Regions from separate parts of the Bradyrhizobium sp. 482_C4_N1_8 genome, predicted to be linked through region 2. Evidence: riboswitches for the same ligand, from Rfam matches in the RefSeq annotation. Region 2 holds a riboswitch; each other region holds the start of a gene.
What was found. A riboswitch is a leader RNA that binds a small molecule or an ion and turns the genes downstream of it on or off. The one in region 2 is predicted to bind cobalamin.
Positions count from the first base shown of each region.

Region 1: it holds a riboswitch for cobalamin, as region 2 does, so the genes downstream of both, AB7Z56_RS20970 (ribonucleoside-diphosphate reductase subunit alpha) here and AB7Z56_RS31505 (TonB-dependent receptor) in region 2, are expected to answer to the same signal.
Region 3: it holds a riboswitch for cobalamin, as region 2 does, so the genes downstream of both, AB7Z56_RS30310 (DUF1636 family protein) here and AB7Z56_RS31505 (TonB-dependent receptor) in region 2, are expected to answer to the same signal.

Region 1 is NZ_CP197231.1:4,388,925-4,393,105, forward strand. Features, by position in the region: gene AB7Z56_RS20955 (TonB-dependent receptor plug domain-containing protein) at 1-395, shown strand, start outside; gene AB7Z56_RS20960 (DUF6925 family protein) at 429-1,439, shown strand; gene AB7Z56_RS20965 (hypothetical protein) at 1,501-2,079, shown strand; cobalamin riboswitch at 2,193-2,410, shown strand; gene AB7Z56_RS20970 (ribonucleoside-diphosphate reductase subunit alpha) at 2,533-4,181, shown strand, end outside.
Region 2 is NZ_CP197231.1:6,616,922-6,621,102, reverse strand. Features, by position in the region: gene AB7Z56_RS31505 (TonB-dependent receptor) at 93-2,441, opposite strand; cobalamin riboswitch at 2,642-2,849, opposite strand; gene AB7Z56_RS31500 (hypothetical protein) at 3,081-3,446, shown strand; gene AB7Z56_RS31495 (FixH family protein) at 3,549-3,941, shown strand; gene AB7Z56_RS31490 (efflux RND transporter periplasmic adaptor subunit) at 4,026-4,181, shown strand, end outside.
Region 3 is NZ_CP197231.1:6,319,053-6,323,233, forward strand. Features, by position in the region: gene cobN (cobaltochelatase subunit CobN) at 1-216, opposite strand, end outside; gene cobW (cobalamin biosynthesis protein CobW) at 216-1,265, opposite strand; gene AB7Z56_RS30310 (DUF1636 family protein) at 1,262-1,636, opposite strand; cobalamin riboswitch at 1,733-1,956, opposite strand; gene cobO (cob(I)yrinic acid a,c-diamide adenosyltransferase) at 1,997-2,632, shown strand; gene AB7Z56_RS30320 (cobyric acid synthase) at 2,656-4,104, shown strand; gene cobD (threonine-phosphate decarboxylase CobD) at 4,093-4,181, opposite strand, start outside.

The sequences.
Region 1 (4,181 bases), 2.2 Mb from region 2:
CGGCTGCGATCACCGACCGGCTTCGCGTTCGTGCCGACTACACTTTTACCCGCGCAGTGGATGCAACGGCGGGACTGGAGCTGCTGAGGCGTCCGAAGGAGAAGTGGAGCGCAAATGTCATCTGGAATCCGATCGACCCGCTCACATTGTCCGCAACCGTGTTGCACGTCGGGAGTTTCGTCGATGGCAACCGCGACTTCAGCATTCCGCGTCTGCTGGCTCCGGCCTACACCGTCGTCAATGTGGCGGCCGAATATCTGGTCACCGACCAGGTGAAGGTGTTTGGCCGGGTCGATAATCTCGCCAATGTGCACTATCAAAATCCGACCGGCTTTCTGCAGCCGGGACTGGGCGTCTATGGCGGCATTCGGCTGGCGAATTACGACGTCAGATAGCGAGAGAGAGAGAGAGAGAGAGAGAGAAGCCTCATGACGACGGCCGATCCGCTCATGGACCTGATCGCAAGCCAGCTTGCCGACGCTGAGGCCGGCTGGAGCGTCGGCACGTTCGGTGCCATTGCCGAGTTCACACGCGAGCCCGGTGAGGCCCTCGATATGGAGCAGTCTCGCAACGGGATCAGCGCCGTGACGCAGAAGGGTGGGATACGCGTTGTCTCCCACCCGGATCTGCGCCTGATCGCATCGGAATCGCCGACCACGGAGAGCTGGAGCCACCGCATCGCGCTGTGTCTTCCGCATGAAGCCAGCGCCATGAGTGGTCGTACCGTGCTGACCGAGCTCGGTCCGGATGTCGAGGCGCTCCTGACGAGGGATCGCAGCGGCATCCTGTTCGACCTTGGTCTCGGAACGTTGCAGATCGACGCCTGCATCCGCGTCAGCGATGCCGATGCCGTCGCCGCGCTCAGGAGCCGCACGGGCCAATCCGTGTTCGCGCCCGAAAGCGACGCCATGCGGATCATTCTGGCCGCCAATCCGCACCGCGTCTTCATCAGCCGCATCGGGCGCGCCGAGGTATTCCAGCCGATCCCGCCGCCGGGTGGGCGAAGCCCTGACGGCCCGCACACCCACGTCCTGCCAAAGCTGCTCGCGCATCGCCGCACCCATGCCGCCACCGAGCCGCTGCCTGAGGGGTGGATCCCCTGCGCGCATCTCTATCCGGCCCATCCGCTCCGCGATCAGCTCGGCCGCAAGCGCGCTTTTCGGCCGGATCATCACGCAGCCTTCCAGGCGCTGCTCGAGCTCTATGGGCTGCCGGAGCTAACGGTGTGCAAGAGGGCCGTGGTCGACGCGGTCGCGAAGGGGCGGGGACCTGAGATGGCGACGCTTCCGCCCGATCGCACAGCGCGCGCCACCGTTCGCGTGGCCTTGCGCCAATTGGCGGCCAAGGAGCCGCACACGGCGGCACTCGCCGCCTGGCTTGCCGCCTACGACCGGCGCGATCCAGCCGAGACTGAAGATCCCATGGAGGCTCTTCACTGAGTCAGACGTGATGCCGCGTTTCAGCAAAAATGTGCTACAAATCCCGCAAGGAGATCGTTCCATGACTGTCACCATCCTGCCGCCCCACGCCGACCGTTTCCGCCTTCATCCGGTCGCGTCGCGCCTCGCGCCGATGTTCTGCTTTGCACTGCTGACGGTGTCATGCGCGCTCGCGAGCTTCGCGCTTGCCTGCGCGACGCCGTTTGCGGCGTTCGCCGTCGTCGCCGCCGCGATGCTGCCGATGCGTCCGGCGCTGCTCGTCGTCACCGGCGCCTGGCTCGTGAACCAGACCATCGGCTTTGGCGTGCTGCACTATCCCATCGATGGCAGCACCATCGCCTGGGGCTTTGTCATCGGTGCTGCCGCGTTGCTGTCGACGGCAGCGGCATCGACCGTTCTCCGCCTGCTGCCGCAGGGCCGCACGCCGCTGATGCTGGCCATCGCGCTCGTCGCCGCCTACGCCGCCTATGAGCTCGCGCTGCTTGCCGCGACGCCGTTCCTTGGCGGAGAGGGCGCGTTCACTGCGGCCATCGTGACGCGCATCGGGCTGACCAGCGCCGTCTGGCTCGCCGGCCTCGTCGCCGCCTGCGAGATCGTCCGCCTGGTCGATCCGTTCGGGCGCGCGATGCGGAACGCGTAATGCTGGATGTGCGTCATCCCAAGGGTTGCGCGAGCCAGGCGGGAACTCCCGCATTCCACAGGGAACACCGCTTCCGGCCCGCAACGAATCGTTGACACCCGGCTGCATATGTCACCACATGTGGGCGTCACGGTTCCGCTGGATCGCAAGATTTAGTGGCTAAGAGGGAAGCCGGTGAACCGCGCGAGAGCGCGGAATTCCGGCGCTGCCCCCGCAACTGTCAGCAGCGAGCTGCTTCCGAACAATCGTCACTGGTGCCTTTCGCGCCGGGAAGACGGGAAGTGGGCGACGACCTGCGAGCCAGGAGACCTGCCGCGACGATCTGAACGTCCACGGGCGGGGTGTCCGGCGGTCGCTTGCACGCACCGCCCGGCAACTCTGCCGCCGGCGTTTCTGCAGCGTCCTTCCTTACAGCCCCGTTCAAACACAACGCGCGCATCACGGGGCCCTTTGATGTCACTCAACCTGCACGACGCGGACACCGCTTCCGCACCCATCGTTCATTTGCGTCCACAATCGCTTGCGCCTGCTTCGAGCGAGCCGGCCATGCAGATCATCCGTCGCAACGGCAAGGTCTCGCCGTTCGATTCCGCGAAGATCGCGGTCGCCATGACCAAGGCGTTTCTTGCGGTCGAAGGCACCAGTGCGGTCGCCTCGCGCCGCGTCCATGAGAGCGTGGAGCAGCTGACGGCCGAAGTCGTCGCTGCGTTGATGCGGCGGGCAGGCGAGGGACGCACCTTCCATATCGAGGATGTGCAGGACCAGGTCGAGCTCGCCTTGATGCGGAGCGAGCACCACAAGGTCGCACGCGCCTATGTGCTGTACCGCGAGGAGCGGTCGCGCCAGCGCGCCGAGGAGGCGGCCGCGGAAGCGACGCCCGCTGTCGCGCCGGCACTTCATGTCACGCTCGCCGACGGTTCGCGCGTTGGTCTCGACACCAAGCGGCTTGCGCTGATTATCGGCGAAGCCTGCGCCGGTCTCGACGGCGTCTCCGCGGCACCCGTGCTCACCGAGACCACCCGCAATCTCTACGACGGCATCAGCCAGGACGAACTGGCGCTGGCCTCGATCATGGCCGCACGCACGCTGGTCGAGCAGGAGCCGAATTATGCTTATGTCAGTGCGCGCCTGCTGCTGGACAAGCTCCGCGGCGAGGTGCTGTCCTATGTCCATGCCGGGCCGACCTTCGCCTCGCAGGCCGATATGGCTGTGCGCTATGCCGAATATTACCCGGCCTACGTGAAGACCGGCATCGCTGCCGAACTGCTCGATCCTGAACTGGCCCGCTTCGACCTCGGCCGGATCGCGGCTGCACTCAAGCCCGAGCGCGACCTGAACTTCCAGTTCCTCGGCCTCCAGACGCTGTACGACCGCTACTTCCTGCACGTCCGCGGCAAGCGGATCGAACTGCCGCAAGCTTTCTTCATGCGCGTCGCGATGGGTCTTGCGGTGCGCGAGATCGACCGAGAGGCCAAGGCGATCGAGTTCTACGATCTGCTGTCATCGTTCGACTTCATGGCCTCGACGCCGACGCTGTTCAATTCGGGTACGCTGCGTCCGCAATTGTCGTCCTGTTTTCTCACAACAGTCTCGGACGACCTCGACGGCATCTTCAAGTCGATCAAGGACAACGCACTGCTGGCAAAATATTCCGGCGGTCTCGGCAACGACTGGACGCCGGTTCGCGGCCTCGGCGCCCACATCAAGGGCACCAACGGCGAGAGCCAGGGCATTATTCCATTCCTGAAGGTCGCCAACGATACCGCGATTGCCGTCAACCAGGGCGGCAAGCGCAAGGGCGCCGTCTGCGCCTATCTGGAAACCTGGCACGTCGACATCGAGGAGTTCCTTGACCTGCGCAAGAACACCGGCGACGACCGCCGCCGCACCCACGACATGAACACCGCCAATTGGGTGCCGGACCTGTTCATGCAGCGCGTCGATATCGACGGCGAATGGACGCTGTTTTCGCCGGACGAGACGCCCGATTTGCACGGTCTCTACGGCGAGGCGTTCAAGACGGCTTACGAGGCCTATGAGACCAAGGCGAAAGCCGGCGGCATGCGCGTCTTCAAGACCGTGCGCGCGAGCGACCTCTGGCG
Region 2 (4,181 bases):
AGACCCGCGGCTTCAACGGCGCAATCGATTTGCGATTGCGTCCTACTGTCGCGTGACACCTCCCGCCACGGCGCGGACGAGGTGATCCGCGACTACCACTTGAACGAAGCCGCGACCTCGTAGCTGCGCGGCGCGCCCAGGATGATCTGGTCGGTGTAACCCGGATCGCCCCAGGCCGCGTAGAGCTTGTTGGTCAGGTTCCTCACGCGAAAGCTGATCCGGGTCTGGTCGACGCCCGGGAAATAGGCTTTTGGAATATCGACGAACGCGTATGCGTCGAAGATCGTGTAGGCGTCCATCGTGACCAGATTGTCCTGGAAGTTGAAGCGGTCGCCGACGTGACGGACGAGGCCGCCGATCTCCACCGGCAGCTTCGTGTCGAAGCGATAGGAGGCGCCGGCGTTGGCGATGAAGTTGGGAACGTTGGGCGGCGTCTTGCCCGAATAGGACTGGAAGTCGCCATTGCCGTCGACATAGGTGAAGTCGATGAAGCGCGACTGCACGAAGGCGACGTTGCCCCATAGTTTCAGGCCCGCGACCGGATTGACCGCGGCGGCAATCTCGACGCCCTTGGAGGCCATCTTGCCGGCGACGTTGAAGAGGATGCCGCTTTCGGGGACGTAGACGTTCTTGCGCTCGATGTCGAAGGCCGAGAGCGTGGCCTCCGCGCGCTTGTCGGCCGACAGCAGCTTCACGCCGGTCTCGTAGGTTCGCGACGTCGTGAGCAGCAGCGGCGTCGTGGGCCTGAGGATGAAGATGTTCGCGACCGTCGGGTCCGCCGCCGTCGCGTACTGGCCGTAAAGCATCACGCCGGGCGCGATGTCCCAGGTGTAGCCGATGCGTCCGGTGACCGGATTGAACGTCTTCGAGAAAGGATAGCTGGCTTTCAGGAGGCCAGTCTCGTCGAAGCGGGTCCGCGACAGCTCGATATTCTCAAAACGGATGCCGCCGATCAGCGCGAAGGTCGAGGTCAGCTTGAGCCGGTCCTCGAACGACAGCGAGGTGGTGTCGAGATGGGTGTAGATCTTCTCGTCGCTGCGCGGGCCGTAGAGGCCGCGGTCCGGATTGAGGAGATCGACGTAGTCATTGAAGAACAACGTGTCCTGCGAGACGTTGAACTGGTTGCTGCTCGCCGCCACGGTGGCGACGAAGCGATTGTCCATTCCGGCGACGTTGGAATTGACGGTGAGGTCGGTGATGTTGCCGTAGAGCCGCTGCGCGTGATCGAGCGCCAGGCGCTCGCGGTAGATGCTCTGCGCGCCTGCGAAATTGCCTACGGTCTGGTCGAACGACGAGATCTCGTTGTTGAACCAGTGCCGGTGGGCGTCATAGCCGTAGACTTGGCTTTTCAGCGAGATGTTGTTGGTGATGTCCCATTGAAAGCCGCTGCGCAGCCAGAGCTCGTTGGCGCCGCTGTGATTGTCGAGCACGTTGTAGTTCGTGGTCAGCGTGCGCGCGTCGATGGTGACCGGGACCGGCGTGCCGCCGCCGAGGTAATAGTTGCTCCAGACGCCGGACACGATGCCGTACGTCGGCACGATGCCCGGCGCGTTCGCCGGCACCAGCGGCGTCCCCCAGTAGAAGCGGTCGTTGTCCTGCCTGTATTCGGTTGCGCCCCAGATCTTCAGGTTCTCGTTGACGCGATAGTTCAGCTGGCCCGAGACGTTGCTGAGCTTCGAATAGGTGTCGTCGATAAAGCCCTTGTTGTTGAAATGGCTGATATCGAAGCGGTAGTCGAGGCCGTTGATCAGCGTGCTGCCGCCCGATCCGTAACCGGCGCGATAGCCGTTGAAGGAATCGTAGGAGGTGAAGGCGTCGTTGACGATTGGTCCGGTGTGCGGCGCCTTGTTCACGTAGTTGATGGCGCCGCCGGTCGCACCGAGGCCCGCCACCAGCGAGTCCGGTCCCTTGATGATCTCGACCTGCTGGAGGCCAGCCACGTCCATGGGACGGCCGGTCATGGTCGACGGCCCGATCGGGATGCCGTTGTAGAGCGTGGAGATCTGGTCGCCGGAAAAGCCACGCATCGAGAAGATGGCGGGCGCGCCGGGCGCATCGCCGCCGGTGACGCCGACTGCAGCCTTGGCGACGTCGGTCGTGGTCCGGATGCCCAGGTCCTGCATCGTCCGCTGACTGATGACCTCGACGGTCGCCGGCATCTCGCGCGCCGTGATGCCGAGCCGGGAGCCGACATCGGTGACGGCTGCCGTGTTGAGCGGCGTCTGCACCGGGCCGCTCGGAGCTTGCGTGGCCGGAACGGCGACAGCAGGGGCGCCACGATTGCGTCCCGCGGCGCGCCGGGCGGCGCGCTGCTTCTGAGTGCCGGGGCTGACGGCAGGAGCCTGTCGCGGCGCAGGCGGCGACACGATCACCGGGCCGACCTCCCGGGAGCGGTTGTCCTGCGCCGCGCTTTGCGCGAGCGCCGCGGACGACAAGGACACCGACGAGAGCAGAGTAATCAGGAAAGCACGCGATAACGCTGGCCTTGCGCCAGCACGGAAATGAAAATGTTGCACAACAACGCTCTGCGGCGACGCAAACAAACCGTCACCGCGGTTGCCTTAGTCATCCACCTTCGCCCCAGGCGGCGGATGCACCGGCTACTTGTCCGACATCAGGGCACCCCGCCCAATGCGTTCGCGCGTGACCATGGCTGGCAGCAGGTTTCCTGGCTCGCGGGTCATCGCCTTCGACCACCTTCCCAGAGGCCCAAGCGGGGCTCCAGTGGTTTGTTTGGTCGTCGACTATCCGCCTACAGTTGCGGGGGCAGCCGCGGAATTGCCCACTGAGGTGGACGCACCGCATTCCCTTGAAGAGTCCTTGCGGACACTACCGATCACGAAACTGGCATCAGGGGATGAGCGCGTCAACATCCGCGCGGGCTGCTGGACGGGCTGGTCGGTCGATGGTGGCCTTGTGTTGCTGTTTTGCACGATAGTCCGAAGGACCGCGTCGAAACGTCCAACCCGGCCTCCGGACCAGCCTGGGTAACGAACGCTTGACCACGATCAATGACTGCCTTTGGTGCCCGAATATGCTACTGAGGCCGAGTTCCGGCCTGACAAAGTAAGTCGATATTGATGCAGTTCGTCCGTACCATCCTGGCAGTCGCCATCGCCATATCCTTGGCGATGCTGCCGGTTGGCGCGTCCGCGGCGAACCTCGCAATGTCGTCGGATGGCATGCAGACGGCCATGCACATGAGCGGCGACGCCGACATGTCGATGGACGATTGTTGTCCCGACATGAAGGGAACAGGCTCCCATAGCGGCGGCTACAAGTGCGGGATGGGCTTCTGCTGCGTCGGTGGGATCATCGCGCTCGGTGATGTCAGGCCCGTGGCGTTCGAGCGTCTCGCCGTCATGGCCAGCACGTTGGCTATTCCCCCGGATCAGGTCGTTTCCTTCCGCGGCGGCAGTCCTCCTTTCCGACCTCCTCGAATCTGATCTCGCAAAGCCCGAGACGCGAGCGGCATGCCTGCTCGCGACGACGACTGACGTGCGCGCTTCACGCGCCACGGCGAAAGATCAATTCATGAGGACAAGACAATGCTTTCCAAAATCCGCACCGCGGCTCTCGCCGCCACCCTTTCGCTTGCCGCTTCAGCCGCGATGGCGGGCGCGGGCGACTACGCCTTCGAGCCCGTCACTCCGCAGATGAGGAAGGGCGAAGACGTCACGCTCGCCGTTCGCCTGACGAACAAGCAGTCCGGCAAGCCGATACCGGACGCAGTCATCTTCAAGACCCGCCTCGACATGGCCCCGGACGGGATGGCCGAGATGGAATCGGCGGTCGCGCCGCTGCCGTCCAGGGAGCCTGGTGTGTACGCCTTCAAGACGGACCTGCCGATGGCTGGCCGCTACCAGATGACGCTGTCCGTGAAGGTGCAGGGCGAACCGGAGACCGTCACCGGCAAGGTGATCGTCACGGCGGTCAAGTGAGCGTTCGGGCGCTGCCCGGCAGCGCCCGACATTCCCCCTTTTCCTTCACACGGACGCGCGCTCCCGGGTGCGCGGATACACGACATGAAAACGCTGCGTCTCCTGACGGCACTTGCGCTGGGCGGCGGCCTGGTCCTGGCCGGCTACTACTGGCATTCGAACGGTGCGGGCTGGCTCGCTGAGGCCGACATATCATCGGCTGCGGCCGCCGCGGAGCGAACTCCGCTCTACTACCGCGAT
Region 3 (4,181 bases), 300 kb from region 2:
GACATAGGTGTCGACCGACAACGGATGACGCAGCTCCGCGAGATTGGCGAGCCGCAGCGACGGCAGGCTGTTGCGGCCGCGCCGCCAGCCGGCCGCGAACGCGGCAAGGTCGGAATCCGAGTACGAGAGCACCACGAGATCGGCCGGGTCCTGGCCGATGTCCCTTGGCGTCGCAGTCTCCTCGAGACCGCGGCTCTCGCGGAAGACGACGTGCATCAGATACCAGATCCTGAAAGCCCAAGTCCGACCTTGATCGCGGCCTCGTCGATATCGCCGTGCTCGCCGATCACGACGAGCTTCGACTGCCTGAGAGCTGCGCCCCAGGGCTTGTCGAACTGGTGGCGCACGCGCTCGCCGACCGCTTGCAGCAACAGGCGCATCGGCTTGCCCGCGACCGCGATATAGCCCTTGACGCGCAGCACGTTCTGCTCGCGCGAAAGACGCTGCACCGATGCGACCAATGCTTCGATGTCGGTAACCTCCGGAAGATCGATCACGACGGAGGCGAAATCGTCGTGCTCGTGATCCTCCTCGCCGTCGTGATGCGAGGGGCGCGCGGCGAGATCGTTCTCTGCGGCAGCGCCGAGGCCAAGGATGACACGCGCATCGATCGCGCCATCGGTGACGGATAGCATCGGCACGCGGCGCGGCATCTCCGCGGTGATGGCGGCTTTGGCGGCTTCGATCCCTGCGGGCCCCGCAAGATCAGCCTTGGTCAGCAGCACGATGTCGGCGCAGGCGATCTGGTCCTCGAACACTTCCGACAGCGGCGTCTCGTGATCGAGATTTCCATCCGCCGCGCGCTGCGCTTCCACCGCAGCCGGGTCCGGCGCAAAACGGCCGGCGGCGACAGCCTCGGCATCGGCGAGCGCAATCACGCCGTCGACCGTGATCCGCGAGCGGATCTCCGGCCAGTCGAACGCCTTCAACAGCGGCTTCGGCAGCGCCAGGCCCGAGGTCTCGATCAGGATGTGATCGGGCCGCACCGGCCGCGCCAAGAGCTTTTCCATGGTCGGAATGAAATCGTCCGCAACGGTGCAGCAGATGCAGCCATTGGCGAGCTCGACGATGTTCTCCTCCGGGCAGTTGGCATCGGCGCAGGATTTCAGGATCTCGCCGTCGACGCCCTCGCTGCCGAACTCGTTGACGAGCACCGCGAGCTTCTTGCCGTCAGGGTTTGCGAGCAGATGCTGGATCAGCGTCGTCTTGCCTGAGCCGAGAAAACCGGTGACCACCGTCACAGGGACTTTTGCGAGCGAGTTCATTCGGCGGCCTCCGGCAACACGGCAATGGGGGGAATGCGGGCAAGCGACTGCTTGCGGAAGATTTCGGGACGGCTGCGCCAGGGCACGAGGCCATCGGGCGCGGCGGCATAGGCCGCAGCACCCGCGACCACGTCGCTCGCATGGGCCTCTGACAGACGGCCATAGACATAGGACCAGCGGCCGGGCGCGCTGAGCGCAACCGAGCAACCCTGGCTGCATGCCGACAGGCATTCAACGGGAACCACATTGACGCCCTCAGGCACGCCGGCGTCGAGGATCGCACCATGCAGGCGCTTGCCGGGCGTCGTCTCACCCTCGTCGAGCGTCTGGCCGGCACGGCAGGTAATACAGACGTGAAGTGTGACGGTCATCGCCTCTTCCAGGATAAACAGCGGGAGGCGAAGAGGCACACGGACCATTCCCCCGAAGGTCCGTTTCCCCGTCGCGGAACACCCCGTCCGCCGGTCCAAAACTCGTCCGCGCTGGCAGGTCTCCCGGCTTGCGGAGCAGGGCTTTTGGCCCTTCGATCCCCGCCTTCCCGATCCCCTGCGGGGGATCAGTGGCCTCGGGCATCTCTCCGGTCACGGTCGCGGGGGCGGCTGCAGTTTGGAGCCGAATCTTGTCGATTCGGACCCTATCGCATTCCCTCTTCGCCTGTCATAGGACAGGAACCAACGCCGGGCCACCATTTGCCCCCGGCCGCCTCTTGTCAAGCCGAAGGACCCTGTCAGATGACGCCTGAACCGGATACCCAAACGGCCGAGGAAACCGACGCCCGCCACGCCGCGAAAATGGCGAAAATCAAGGTCGCCCGCGACAAGATCATGGCGACCAAGAGCGGCGAGAAGGGCCTCATCATCGTCCACACCGGCGCCGGCAAGGGCAAGTCCTCCTCCGCTTTCGGCATGATCGTCCGCTGTGTCGCCCATGGCTTCCCCTGCGCGGTCGTGCAGTTCATCAAGGGCGCCTGGGACACCGGCGAGCGGCGCCTGCTCACCGGCCATTTCGGCGAGCTCTGCCAGTTCCATGCGATGGGCGAAGGTTTCACCTGGGAGACGCAGGACCGCGCCCGCGACATCGCCGCGGCGCAGGCCGGCTGGGCGAAGGCCAAGGAGCTGATATCAGATTCCAATCTGCGCATGGTCGTGCTCGACGAGATCAACATCGCGCTGCGCTACGACTATCTCGACATCGCCGAGGTCGTCGACTTCCTGAAAACGCACAAGCCGCCGATGACGCATGTCGTGCTCACCGGGCGCAATGCCAAGGACGAGCTGATCGAGATCGCCGATCTCGTCACCGAGATGACGCTGGTCAAGCACCCCTTCCGCTCCGGCATCAAGGCGCAAGCCGGCGTCGAGTTCTGACGACGCCAGATTCTGAAAACACCATGGCGCGCGCATTGATGATCCAGGGGGCCGGCTCGGACGTGGGCAAGTCGCTCATCGTCGCCGGCCTCGCCCGCGCCTTCACGCGGCGCGGCCTGCGCGTGCTGCCCTTCAAGCCGCAGAACATGTCGAACAACGCGGCCGTGACCGTCGACGGCGGCGAGATCGGCCGCGCGCAGGCTCTGCAGGCGCTCGCCGCCGGTGTCGAGCCGCACACCGACATGAATCCGGTGCTGCTCAAGCCCGAGACCGACGTCGGCGCGCAGGTGATCGTGCAGGGAAAGCGCATCGCGGCCGCGCGGGCGCGCGAATATGCGGCGATGAAACCGTCGCTGATGGGCGCGGTGCTGGAAAGTTTCGAGAGGCTGAAAGCGCGCGCCGATCTGGTCCTGGTCGAAGGCGCCGGCAGCCCGGCCGAGGTCAACCTGCGCAAGGCCGACATCGCCAATATGGGCTTTGCGCGCAAGGCCGACGTGCCCGTCGTGCTGGTCGGCGACATCGACCGCGGCGGCGTCATCGCCCAGCTCGTCGGCATCAAGACGGTGATCGACCCCGACGATGCCGCGATGATCGAGGGTTTCGTCATCAACAAGTTCCGCGGCGACCCCTCGCTGTTCGACGACGGCTACAAGCTGATCGAGCAGAAGACCGCGTGGCGCGGCCTCGGCGTACTGCCCTGGTTCGCGCGCGCCGGCGAGCTGCCGGCCGAGGATGCGCTGGGGCTGAGCGACGCGCGCAAGCCAGGCCAGTGCAAGATCGCCTGCCTCGCGCTGTCGCGGATCGCCAATTTCGATGATCTTGATCCGCTGAAACTCGAACCTGGCGTCGATCTCGTGATGGTGCGGCCGGGCGAAGCCATCCCCGGCGACGTCCGCCTCGTCATCATCCCCGGCTCGAAATCCACCCGCGGCGATCTCGCCTTCCTGCGCGCGCAGGGCTGGGACATCGATCTCCTGGCGCATCATCGCCGCGGCGGCCATGTGCTTGGCCTCTGCGGCGGCTATCAGATGCTCGGGCGCAGCGTCGCCGACCCTGACGGCATCGAAGGTCCCGCAGGCGATACGCCGGGTCTCGGACTTCTGGACGTCGCCACAATGATGAGCCCGCAGAAGACGCTGACGCGCGTCGCGGCCGTGCATGCCGCCACGGACCAGCCGATCGACGCCTACGAAATCCACATCGGCCGCACCGACGGACCGGATCGCGCGCGCCCGTTTGCGAAACTGAATGGGGAGCCGGAGGGCGCGATCTCGCGCGATGGCCGCGTGCAGGGCAGCTATTTGCACGGCCTGTTCACGTCGGACGATTTCCGCAAGGCGTATCTCGCAAAGCTCGACATTCCGGCAGGCGACGAGCCTTATCACAGCAGGGTTGAGAGCGCGCTCGATGCCCTCGCCGATCACATCGAACAGCATCTCGACGTCGGCGGCCTGCTCGCGCTAGCGCGCTAGCGCCTCGGCAAGGCGCGTCCATTCGGCTTCGCTGCCGGGAAGCCCGAGGCGCAGCCATGCCGGCTCTTTCGCGAATA